2 regions of the Paenarthrobacter sp. NPDC090517 genome follow, and region 1 is predicted to be linked to the other one. Evidence: riboswitches for the same ligand, from Rfam matches in the RefSeq annotation. Region 1 holds a riboswitch; the other holds the start of a gene.
The links. Region 1 has a riboswitch for thiamine pyrophosphate ahead of thiC (phosphomethylpyrimidine synthase ThiC). Riboswitches for the same ligand answer to the same signal wherever they lie in the genome.
Positions count from the first base shown of each region.

Region 1 (5,208 bases):
GGAACGCTCCGCCTTCTCAACGTCCGTGGCCAAGGCGGCCAACTGCTGAACGTACTGGCGCGATTGGGCAGCGTCGAACGGCATATCGTCCTGGGCAGCCCAGGCAGCAGCAACGTCATCGAGGACATTCGCGTCCCCTTCGCTCTCATACGTGAGCAGTTCGGCCAAGGCCCGCACCATGGCTTCAGGAACGCCAAGAAGGGCATCACTGGTGACATCAACCAGGGCAAGCTCATAGTCAGCTCCGGCAGCGTGGACAGCTTGTCCCGCGAGGTCGCCCAACTGTTCGACTTCGAAGTCGGTGATGCCGTCGATCCTCACGGCGGGGCCGGTTACATCGGCCCCCTTTTCAAGGGCAGCTGCCCGCTTGAGTGCTTCATCGTGGGTGGCTACAAAAATTTCGGCAAAGCCCATGGAAAGTACTCTCATTCCTTCGTGCTGACGGGGCGGCGGCGCGAATCTGAATGACTCCGCGCCGTCACTGCCCAGCCTAGTGCAGGCCAGCGCAGGAGAAAGCCCCCACAGGGGAAGCAGCAAGCCGTTAGCGGACGGCAACCCGCAGCTTGTTCCGCCAGGGGTCCTCAAACTGAAGCTCAGCCCCTGTGTGATGATTCTGCACCCCTGCAACCTTCAAGCGATCGGCCAGCGCTGCGACGTCATCATTGCCAGGGACTTCAATCAGAACCTCCCCGAGGCCGAGCGTGTCCTTTCGGGGGCCGGCTCCGCGGCTGTTCCAGACGTTCATGGCCATGTGATGGTGGTAGCCGCCGGCGGAAACGAAGAGTGCTTGGCCGTGCCAGCCTGCGGTTCGCTCGAAGCCGAGGGTCTCCACGTAGAACTTTTGCGCAGTTTCAACGTCGCCCACCTGCAGGTGCACGTGCCCTATCCCGGCAGCAGCCCCGCGTTGACCCGCCACGGCAGCTTCACTCAGATGCTGCTGGAGGAATCGCTGCGGAGGTAATGCCACGTTGTCCATCACAACGTTCTTGCCGTCCCACTGCCAAAGCTCGCGCGGCTTGTCGTAGTAAAGCTCAATTCCGTTGCCCTCGGGATCAGTGAAGTAGAACGCTTCGCTAACCAAGTGGTCGGCGCTGCCCGCGAAAGCGCGAGGTTCGTACTCCGCAGCCGTAGCAATAGTCGCGGCCAGGGACGGCTGATCCTGGAACAGGATTGCCGTGTGGAACAGACCAGCCTCTCCGCGCCCGGGAATCTGCAGCCCGGCAGCGGGGGCAAGGTGGACCACGGGCTTGGCTACGCGCCCCAGGTACAGGCCACCATCCTGCTCAGCCACGACCTCCAGGCCAAGTGCTCGCTGATAGTAGTCACTCATGACTTTCATGTCGCCCACTTTGAGCATGACAGTGCCCATGGTGAGTTCGGCAGGCAGAAGATCCTGGCTGAATGATGAGGTCATGTGAAGCTCCCGGTTCTGAGGTGGCCGCGCATCGGCACCTTCTTACCTATCTAAATTACTTGAAGCTTCAATTTATTCCTAACGAACGACATTGCCCCTGAGCACGACGTGCTTAAGCGCCGCGACGGTACCCGGATGACGGCGGGGATCGTCACTGCACAGCACGACGTCGGTGCTTGCGCCTTCGCTGATGCCCTCGACTCCCAGCCACTCACGGGCACCCCAGGCTGCCGCGTGCAGGACCGCCACCGGCGGAAGGCCGGCGTCGTGCAGTTCCATCATTTCGTCCGCAATCCGCCCGTGTTTGATCACGCTGCCGGCATCAGTACCTGCATAGATGGAAACCCCCGCTTCGAAGGCCTCCAGCACACGCTCCCGACGACGCTCCCAGAGACGAATCATGTGGGCCGCGTACTCCGGAAATTTAGGCCCCGCCTGGGCTGCGATATCCGGGAAGGTAGCAATGTTGACCAAGGTAGGCACGATAGGCACTGCCTGTTCCACCAAGCGCGGCAGGTGGCGGGGAAGGAGGCCCGTGGCGTGCTCTATGCAGTCGATATTGGCGTCGAGCATGTCATCTATGGTGTCCTCGCCGAAACAGTGGGCGGTCACCCGGGCACCTTCATCGTGGGCCGCGGAGATGGCTTCCTTGACGGTCTTTGCAGGGAACGAGGCAGCGAGGTCTCCAACACCGCGATCGATCCAATCACCCACGAGTTTTACCCAGCCGTCGCCGTCCCGGGCTTCCTTTCGCACCGTTTCCACTAGTTCCCGGGGCTCAATTTCATGACCCAATCCGCGGAGATATCGCCGACTCCGGGCGATATGCCGACCGGCCCTGATCAGTCGCGGCAGGCCCGTTCGTTGCTGCACCCAGCGGGTGTCGGCGGGCGAACCGCAATCGCGGATCAGTAGCGTGCCGGCGTCGAGGTCTGCTTGGGCCTGGGCACGTGTGGCCTGCTCGTCTACCGCGCCTCCAACGCCGAGTCCGATGTGACAGTGGGCATCAACCAAACCGGGCAGGACCCAGCCAGCCAACACCCTGTCCGGCGCCGCGACAGGACGCTCAAACGTCAGTCTGCCGTCTACGGACCACAGCCCATGGCGCTCTTCGCCTGCCGATACAAGCACAGGTCCGCTGAATTCGATGATGTTGGCCATGGCAAAAGCGTAGCGGGGGGCGGCGCATTGGAGCCTGCTGCATGCATGTGACTGGGAGCCCGTTGGGAGCTGTGGTAGCTTCGTCTACGACCACACGGGGGCCCCTGCAGGGGCTGAGATCGGACTGACGCAGTCTGCGACCGTTGAACCTGTCCGGGTAATGCCGGCGAAGGAAGTGAGTATTCCCTTGAGCACCACAGAAACACAGCACAGCCCTGTCCGAAACCAGATCAACGCGGGCCGAAACCAGATCAACACGGGCCAAAACCAGACCGACGTGGAAGCCGTAACGCAATCCTTGAAGTCGCATTCGTTGGCTTGGCTGGAAGATCCAAACAACGGCATACGGGTCCCCGTGACGGAAATCGCCTTGGAGCCCTCCCCCAATGGCCAAGCCAACAAGCCTCTGCAGGTTTACCGAACAGCGGGCCCCGGCCGCGATCCCGTGGTTGGCCTGGAGCCTTTCCGCGCGCCATGGATCGAAGCCCGCGGAGACACGGAGGCCTATTATGGGCGGGAACGGAACCTGCTCGACGACGGCAAGTCCGCGGTTCGGCGTGGAGCCGCGTCAGCTGAGTGGAAGGGCGCGCAACCGGTGCCGCGCCGCGCTGTTGTGGGTAGGACCGTCACGCAGATGCACTACGCGAAACAAGGCGTCGTAACTCCGGAGATGCAGTTTGTCGCTTTGCGGGAGAACTGCGACGTTGAGCTGGTCCGCAGCGAAGTTGCCGCGGGAAAGGCAATTATCCCGAACAATATCAACCATCCTGAATCCGAGCCGATGATCATTGGCAAGGCATTCTTGGTCAAGATCAACGCCAACATTGGCAATTCCGCAGTCACCAGCTCCATTGCAGAGGAAGTGGACAAACTGCAGTGGGCAGCCCAGTGGGGCGCTGACACAGTGATGGACCTCTCCACGGGAGACGACATACACACCACTCGCGAGTGGATCATCCGCAACTCGCCCGTTCCGATCGGAACGGTGCCCATCTACCAGGCACTTGAGAAGGTGAATGGGGAGGCCAACCAGCTGACGTGGGAGATCTTCCGCGATACCGTGATCGAGCAATGTGAGCAGGGTGTGGACTATATGACCATCCATGCTGGCGTTCTGCTGAGGTACGTGCCCTTGACCGCCAACCGAGTCACGGGCATCGTTTCCCGCGGCGGTTCGATCATGGCCGGATGGTGCCTGGCACACCACCAAGAGAACTTCCTCTACACGCACTTTGACGAGTTGTGCGAAATCTTCGCCAAATACGATGTCGCGTTCTCCCTGGGAGACGGTCTACGCCCGGGTTCCATCGCCGATGCCAACGATGCCGCGCAGTTCGCCGAGCTTGATACGCTCGCGGAGCTGACACAGCGGGCGTGGGATTTCGACGTCCAGGTCATGGTGGAGGGACCCGGGCACATTCCCTTCCATCTGGTACGGGAAAATGTGGAGCGTCAGCAGGAGCTGTGCAAAGGTGCGCCGTTCTACACCTTGGGGCCGCTGGTTACGGATATCGCCCCTGGCTATGACCACATCACTTCAGCAATCGGCGCCACCGAAATTGCGCGCTACGGCACCGCAATGCTCTGCTACGTGACCCCGAAAGAGCACCTGGGGCTTCCCAACAAGGACGACGTCAAGACGGGAGTCATCACGTATAAGATCGCGGCTCATGCAGCTGACCTCGCCAAAGGACATCCGGGGGCCCACGAGCGTGACGATGCTCTTTCAAAGGCACGGTTCGAGTTCCGCTGGAGGGACCAGTTCGCTTTGTCCCTTGACCCGGTCACGGCAGAATCCTTCCACGACGAGACCCTGCCCGCCGAACCCGCGAAAACCGCCCATTTCTGCTCCATGTGCGGCCCCAAGTTCTGTTCGATGCGCATCAGCCAGGACATCCGGGACGAGTACGGTTCGGCAGAATCGCAGGCCGCAATCGCCGGAATGTACAGCGGGATGCGGGAAAAGAGCCAGGAGTTCCTTGCCTCAGGTGGAAAGGTCTACCTGCCGGAACTTCAGGTCCCGACGGACCTGAGTGGAAGCGGAAGCAGTTCAGGAAGCCTGAGCTGACATGGCTCGTCCGACGTCCGCAATGAATGAGCGGATTGCCTGATCGCCATCAACGGAATCCTGGGGCCGGTGTCCACCCGCTGCCACGCGGCGTAGGGCGCCGGTCTCCTGGAGGTAGCCGGCGATTTCCTCGTACAAGGGCTCCCAACCGCCCGTAAGAACAAGCGTGGGAACGCCCGGCACAATGTGAAGCGGGGCCTCCCATGGCGGTGCTTGGAGCCGGAGCCTGCGTGCTGACCGCCGCGCCTCCGGACTGTCCAGTCCGCCGGTCTCGGCAGAAAAAGCACGCCGGTAAAACTCACGCTGGTAATCGGCGTCGTTTAGCTGGCTTCGCACGTCGAACAGCGGTTCCATCAGGGCCCGATAGGAAGCGGTCGCCGGAAGCTCAGCGGTCAGGGACAAGCAGGAAGGCTCTACCAAACAAAGTGAGTGCACCAGATCCGGGCGCTCGACGGCTGCCAGCATTGCGGAAATGGCGCCTTGCTCGTGGGCAACGATGTGACCGCCGCCGGTATCGGCCAAGGCATTGATCAAGATTGCGACGTCGGCCGCCACGTTGGATTCC
Region 1 is NZ_JBIVXN010000001.1:545,693-550,900, forward strand. It holds gene ACIQTW_RS02540 (hypothetical protein) at 1-414, opposite strand, end outside; gene ACIQTW_RS02545 (VOC family protein) at 542-1,414, opposite strand; gene ACIQTW_RS02550 (amidohydrolase family protein) at 1,493-2,575, opposite strand; TPP riboswitch at 2,660-2,767, shown strand; gene thiC (phosphomethylpyrimidine synthase ThiC) at 2,763-4,643, shown strand; gene ACIQTW_RS02560 (alpha/beta fold hydrolase) at 4,626-5,208, opposite strand, start outside.

Region 2 (5,208 bases), 1.3 Mb from region 1:
GATTCCGTTGAGGTGCCACCGCTGGCACAAACAGACGAACCGCAGCCGGTAAAAGCACCCTCAGGTGAGGCACAGTCGGGTGATGCCAAATGAGCCGCAAACCCATTTCCTTCCGCACGGAGTTGCCGCTCCTCATCTGGTTGGCCATCGTGTGGGGCGCGCTATGGCGGGACTTCAGCCCGGGCAACCTGCTCTTCGGTGCCCTGATCGCTGTGCTGGTGGCCAAGCTGTTCTACCTCCCGCCCGTGGAGCTCAGTGGCAGGTTCAACATTTTGCGCGCTATCCCCTTCGCTCTGATGTTCCTCGGCAAAGTGGTGGCAGCGAGCTTCCTGGTTCTGTACCTGGCTGTAGCCAAAGGACCCACGGTGCGTAGCGCCGTCGTCGCCGTTCCCTTGCGGAGCCACTCAGACCTGATGGTGACAGCCACCGGACACGTCATCTCGTTGATCCCGGGCTCCCTGGTGGTGGAAGTTGACCGCTCAACGTCCACGCTGTACCTGCACGCCCTCAACATTTATGAGGAAGCGGACATCGACGAGATCCGCCTGGAAACCCAAGTCATTGAGGCGAGATTGATCCGCATCATGGGCACGCGCGAAGAGGTTGAAGCCCTCAATGCAGAACAGCGTCCGGGAAGGGAAGGGGCAACGCTATGAAGGAATTCGTTCTCGTGGCAACGGCTGTGATCCTTAGCCTCGCCGCGGCAGGAGCCATTGTCCGGATTGCGATTGGCCCGTCCCTGCTGGATAGGGTGCTCGCATCGGATGTGTTGCTGGCGATCCTGGGTGCCGCCCTGGCAATCGATATGGCAATGAACAAGCACCTGAACAACCTGATGTTGTTGGTGGCCCTCGCGGTGATCGGGTTCATTGGCTCGGTGACGGTAGCCCGGTTCGTGGCCGAGCGGAGGGAACAGAGCAATGAATCCTGATGCCACGGGCGTTGATGCTGTGATCGACGCCGTCACGGCGGTGTTCCTGGTGGTGGGTGCACTGATGTCACTCGGCGCTGCTATCGGCTTGTTGAGATTTCCGGACCTCATGAGCCGCATGCACGCGGCCACCAAGCCGCAGGTTCTGGGATTGTTCCTTATGCTGGCTGCGATCGGCCTCCAGATGCGGACCTGGTGGGTATGGCCGGTTCTATTGGTGGCGTGGATTTTCCAGCTCCTGACGGCCCCGGTATCCGCTCACATGGTGGGCCGCTCCGCCTACCGCACCAAGCACGGACACCGCGAAATGCTCACCAAGGATGAACTTGAAGCGGTGGTGCAGCGCGCAGCTGCGGGGCAAGAGCCCGAGAGCGAGCGCTAGCAGCAGCCGAAACAGCGAACGCCGGGGTACCCGTCATGGGTATCCCGGCGTTGTATGCGGTTTCGGAGGCCTAGATGATGTCGTGGGTCTTGGCGAAGCGCGCAATGGCGCGCTGCGTACCCCTGCTCGCCAGGACTTGGATGAGAGTGCTGACGAAGGCTGAGATCAGTGCGAACGTCAGGGCAGAGCGAAGGCTCGATTCCATGTCGTCGTTGCCCAGGGGTGGCTTGTTGCCCGTGGCCTTTTCCCACCCTTTGTTGACGAGTTTGGTACCTACGAAGCCTGCTCCGAGGCTTACTCCGGCACCGATCAGCTTGAAGAAGAGGTTCATGCCCCCAGCCTAGCTGGCTCCGGCTCGTCTCAAGCGTTAGCGGCGGTTTTCCCGCTCCTTGAGGAACGCCGCCATGGAACCAACGGGTGCCAGGACCGGAACAACATCGTGCTCGGCGCACCAAACCGCATCCACGGTGGCGAACCCGGCGATTTCTTTGAGCAGGTAATACGTGGGCGGCATGAGTTTCAGCGTGCCGGCAGCCTCCGCAGCAAGAATGTCCGCAACCGGCATCCACAGTGATTGCCAGGCCTCCGTGGTCTGGTGCTGGGGTTCGGCGCCGGGGGAGGGCTTGGCAACGTAAAAGTAGGTGTCGAATCGCTTGGGCATATCTGTCGGCGTGATCCAGTTGGCCCATGGGCGCAGGTCCCCGGGTTCGATGCTGAGCCCGGCTTCCTCCCTGACTTCACGGATTGCGGCGGTAAGCACCGTTCCGGCGTTCTTTGTTGCTTCGCCCGTGTCAATGCAAATCGAGCTCAGCTGCCAGTCAATGGCATGGCTTCGGAGGAGTTCTGCCGGGTAGTCCCACCCGGACTCATCCGCGCCATCCACCCTGCCCCCGGGAAAGACCACCATGCCCGCAGCGAAGTCCATGGTGCTAACTCTGTGCTGGACAAAAGCTTCGAGCCCGCCGGGTGCGTCACGGAGCAGGATGACGCTTGCAGCTAGGCGCGGATGGGGCACTTCTGTAGGAAGGGAGAGGTCTTGCTGGGGAAGGTCAGTCATGAAGGTGCCCCTTTGCCGCGGTGGATTCTGCTGGTTCATTCTCTCAGCTCCCCCGTCTCGTTGTGAGGCCTGGTGTGCAGGGAAAGGCGTGGGGGATGGGTGCAGAGCGGGCCTCGCAACGCACCCCGGCAAGCCTCGGAACACACTTACCACTGCCGATTGTGACCGCATGCCGGCAACAGACCAACACCCGCCCCGGACTCAGGTGTAAACTGAACCAGCCCATCAGGGCAGATTTGATAACGACAGGGGAGCGCCGCCGTCGGACTCTGCAGAAATGCAGGAGACGCGAGGGCGCTGAGAGTGCGGACAGCCGCAGACCCTCGAACCTGATCCGGTTAGTACCGGCGCAAGGGAGTCGAGCTTCTCAGAGTGTCCGGATCCGGATGGCGCAGGCCAGCCGGGATTCCGGGGAGCACTTTCCCCTCCTGTAACCTCAGGAGGCAGAAAATGACCACGGTAAACGTGAAGAAGACCAGTTATAACTGGCGTGTTGTAGACATCGTTGTGGCGGCTCTGATCGCCATCGCGGGCGGCGTGATTTTCTGGGCCTGGTCCCAGGGCGCCGCACTGGTATCCATCCCCATGAACGCGACGTATCCGCCGCTCACCGGCCTGATTGCCGGTGGTTGGATGATCCCCGCGGTCCTGGGCATGCTCATTATCCGCAAGCCGGGCGCGGCCCTGTTCTGTGAAACTGTTGCTGCCACGGGTGAGCTCATCATGGGTTCGCAGTACGGCACAACCGTTCTCATCTCCGGCGTTCTGCAAGGCCTGGGCGCCGAACTCATTTTTGCCGCCTTCCGTTACAAGAAGTTCAACCTGCCAACCGCCCTCCTCGCCGGTGCGGGCGCGGGCCTCTTCTGCGGTCTGAACGACTCCTTCCTCCCGTGGGGTTGGAACATCGCCTATGAAGCCGTGGACAAGCTGGCCTACATCACCTTCACCACAATTTCCGGCGCAATCATCGCGGGCGCACTCTCCTGGGTGGCGACACGCGGCCTGGCCAAGACCGGCGTGCTGAGCTCCTTCGCCTCGCGCAAGGCCGCTTCGGAGCCCGTCTTCAGCTGATGTCGGCCACGCAAAGCGGCACGGTAAGGCCTGCCGCCATCTCAGCCGAGGGCTGGGGTTGGCGGCATGCCGGCCGGGCCCAAGCCGCCATTCAGGGCCTCGACCTTCGGATCGAACCGGGGGAGCGGGTACTGCTGCTGGGACCTTCGGGTGCCGGCAAATCCACGCTCCTTCATGCCCTCGCCGGGGTGCTGGGGGATGAGGAAGACGACTCGGACGAGACCGGCTCCCTGCTGATGGACGGCGTCGCGCCCCGCGAGCAGCGTGGACGCGCGGGACTGATGCAGCAGGACCCCGAGACGCAGGTGGTTTTGTCGAGGGTTGGCGACGACGTTGCCTTCGGTGCCGAGAACCTTGCCGTGCCCCGTGAGGAGATTTGGTCCCGCGTCCATGAAGCGCTCGACGACGTCGGGTTGCGCACCGCTGCCGGTGGCGGTCTGGCGTTGGATCACCCGACGGCGGCGCTCTCGGGCGGCCAGAAGCAGCGCCTTGCGCTTGCAGGAATTTTGGCGATGCGGCCCGGGCTGATCCTGTTGGACGAACCAACAGCCAACCTGGATCCGGCGGGGGTGCTCGAGGTCCGTGATGCTGTTGCGCGATGCCTTGACAAGACTGGCGCCACGCTTGTTGTGGTAGAACACCGCGTGTCCGTATGGAAAGACCTGGTGGACAGGATTGTGGTCCTGCAGCCGGGATCGGCCGCAGGGTCCAGCACGGCCGCAGGGTCCAGCACGGCGGCCGGGCAGGCCACGGGCGGCGTTCTCTTGGACGGTCCTCCGGACCAAGTCCTTTCCGAGGCCCGCGCCATGCTCATGTCGGCTGGCGTCTGGGTACCGGGATACGTTCCGGCAACCCGGCGGCGGCGCAATCAACCCGACACCGCGCAGCTTCTCCTCGCAGCCCAGGACCTTGCTGTTTCCCGTGAAAAGCCGCGGCGCAAAGGCTTCAAAACCATCCCGCCCCTACCGGTGCAAACGGGCATCACTGCACAGGTCCGGGCAGGACAAGCACTGACCATTACAGGCCCCAACGGTGCGGGCAAGTCCACGTTCGCGCTCACGTTGGCCGGCCTTTTGGCGCCGGTGGACGGCAAAGTGAGCGCCGCCGTCGAGCTTTCCGAGGGGGCTGGCATTGATCCGTTCAAGTGGAAAGCAGACCGGCTGATCTCTCGGATCGGGACGGTATTCCAGGAGCCTGAGCACCAGTTCGTCACGGGCAATGTGCTGGACGAGTTGATGTTTGGCCCAAAGCACCTGGGCCACGGCGAGGAGCGCGTGGAGGAGTTGCTGGAACGGTTGCGGCTCACACATCTTGTGGACGCTAATCCGTATACGTTGTCCGGAGGCGAGAAGCGGCGGCTTTCGGTGGCCACGGTGCTGGCTGCGCACCCCAAAGTCCTGGTGCTGGATGAGCCCACGTTTGGACAGGACGCGAATACCTGGGCCGAACTGGCGTCGTTCCTTTCCGAACTGCTGGATGCAGGGACCGCGGTGGTCTCGGTGACTCACGATCAGGAGTTCAGCGCTGTACTCGGCGGGGCGGAACTACGGCTCGGCCCCATGACGCAGGGCAGAGCGACGCATCAGGAAGCGGGTGCAGCGTGAGGGATGCCCTGAACATCCGCGGCAACCATGCCCTGCTCACCCAAGCCAACCCTTTGGCTAAGTTCGTGTCGGTGTTCCTGATTTCCCTGGTGCTGGCGTTGTCCATCGATTGGGTCTCTGCGTCAACCGCGCTCCTTGCGGAACTGGCTCTCTTCCCGCTTGC
Region 2 is NZ_JBIVXN010000001.1:1,831,767-1,836,974, reverse strand. It holds gene ACIQTW_RS08555 (Na+/H+ antiporter subunit D) at 1-93, shown strand, start outside; gene ACIQTW_RS08550 (Na+/H+ antiporter subunit E) at 90-656, shown strand; gene ACIQTW_RS08545 (monovalent cation/H+ antiporter complex subunit F) at 653-931, shown strand; gene mnhG (monovalent cation/H(+) antiporter subunit G) at 921-1,313, shown strand; gene ACIQTW_RS08535 (DUF4235 domain-containing protein) at 1,384-1,644, opposite strand; gene ACIQTW_RS08530 (NUDIX hydrolase) at 1,681-2,370, opposite strand; TPP riboswitch at 2,608-2,744, shown strand; gene ACIQTW_RS08525 (ECF transporter S component) at 2,821-3,441, shown strand; gene ACIQTW_RS08520 (ABC transporter ATP-binding protein) at 3,441-5,045, shown strand; gene ACIQTW_RS08515 (energy-coupling factor transporter transmembrane component T family protein) at 5,042-5,208, shown strand, end outside.
Region 2: it holds a riboswitch for thiamine pyrophosphate, as region 1 does, so the genes downstream of both, ACIQTW_RS08525 (ECF transporter S component) here and thiC (phosphomethylpyrimidine synthase ThiC) in region 1, are expected to answer to the same signal.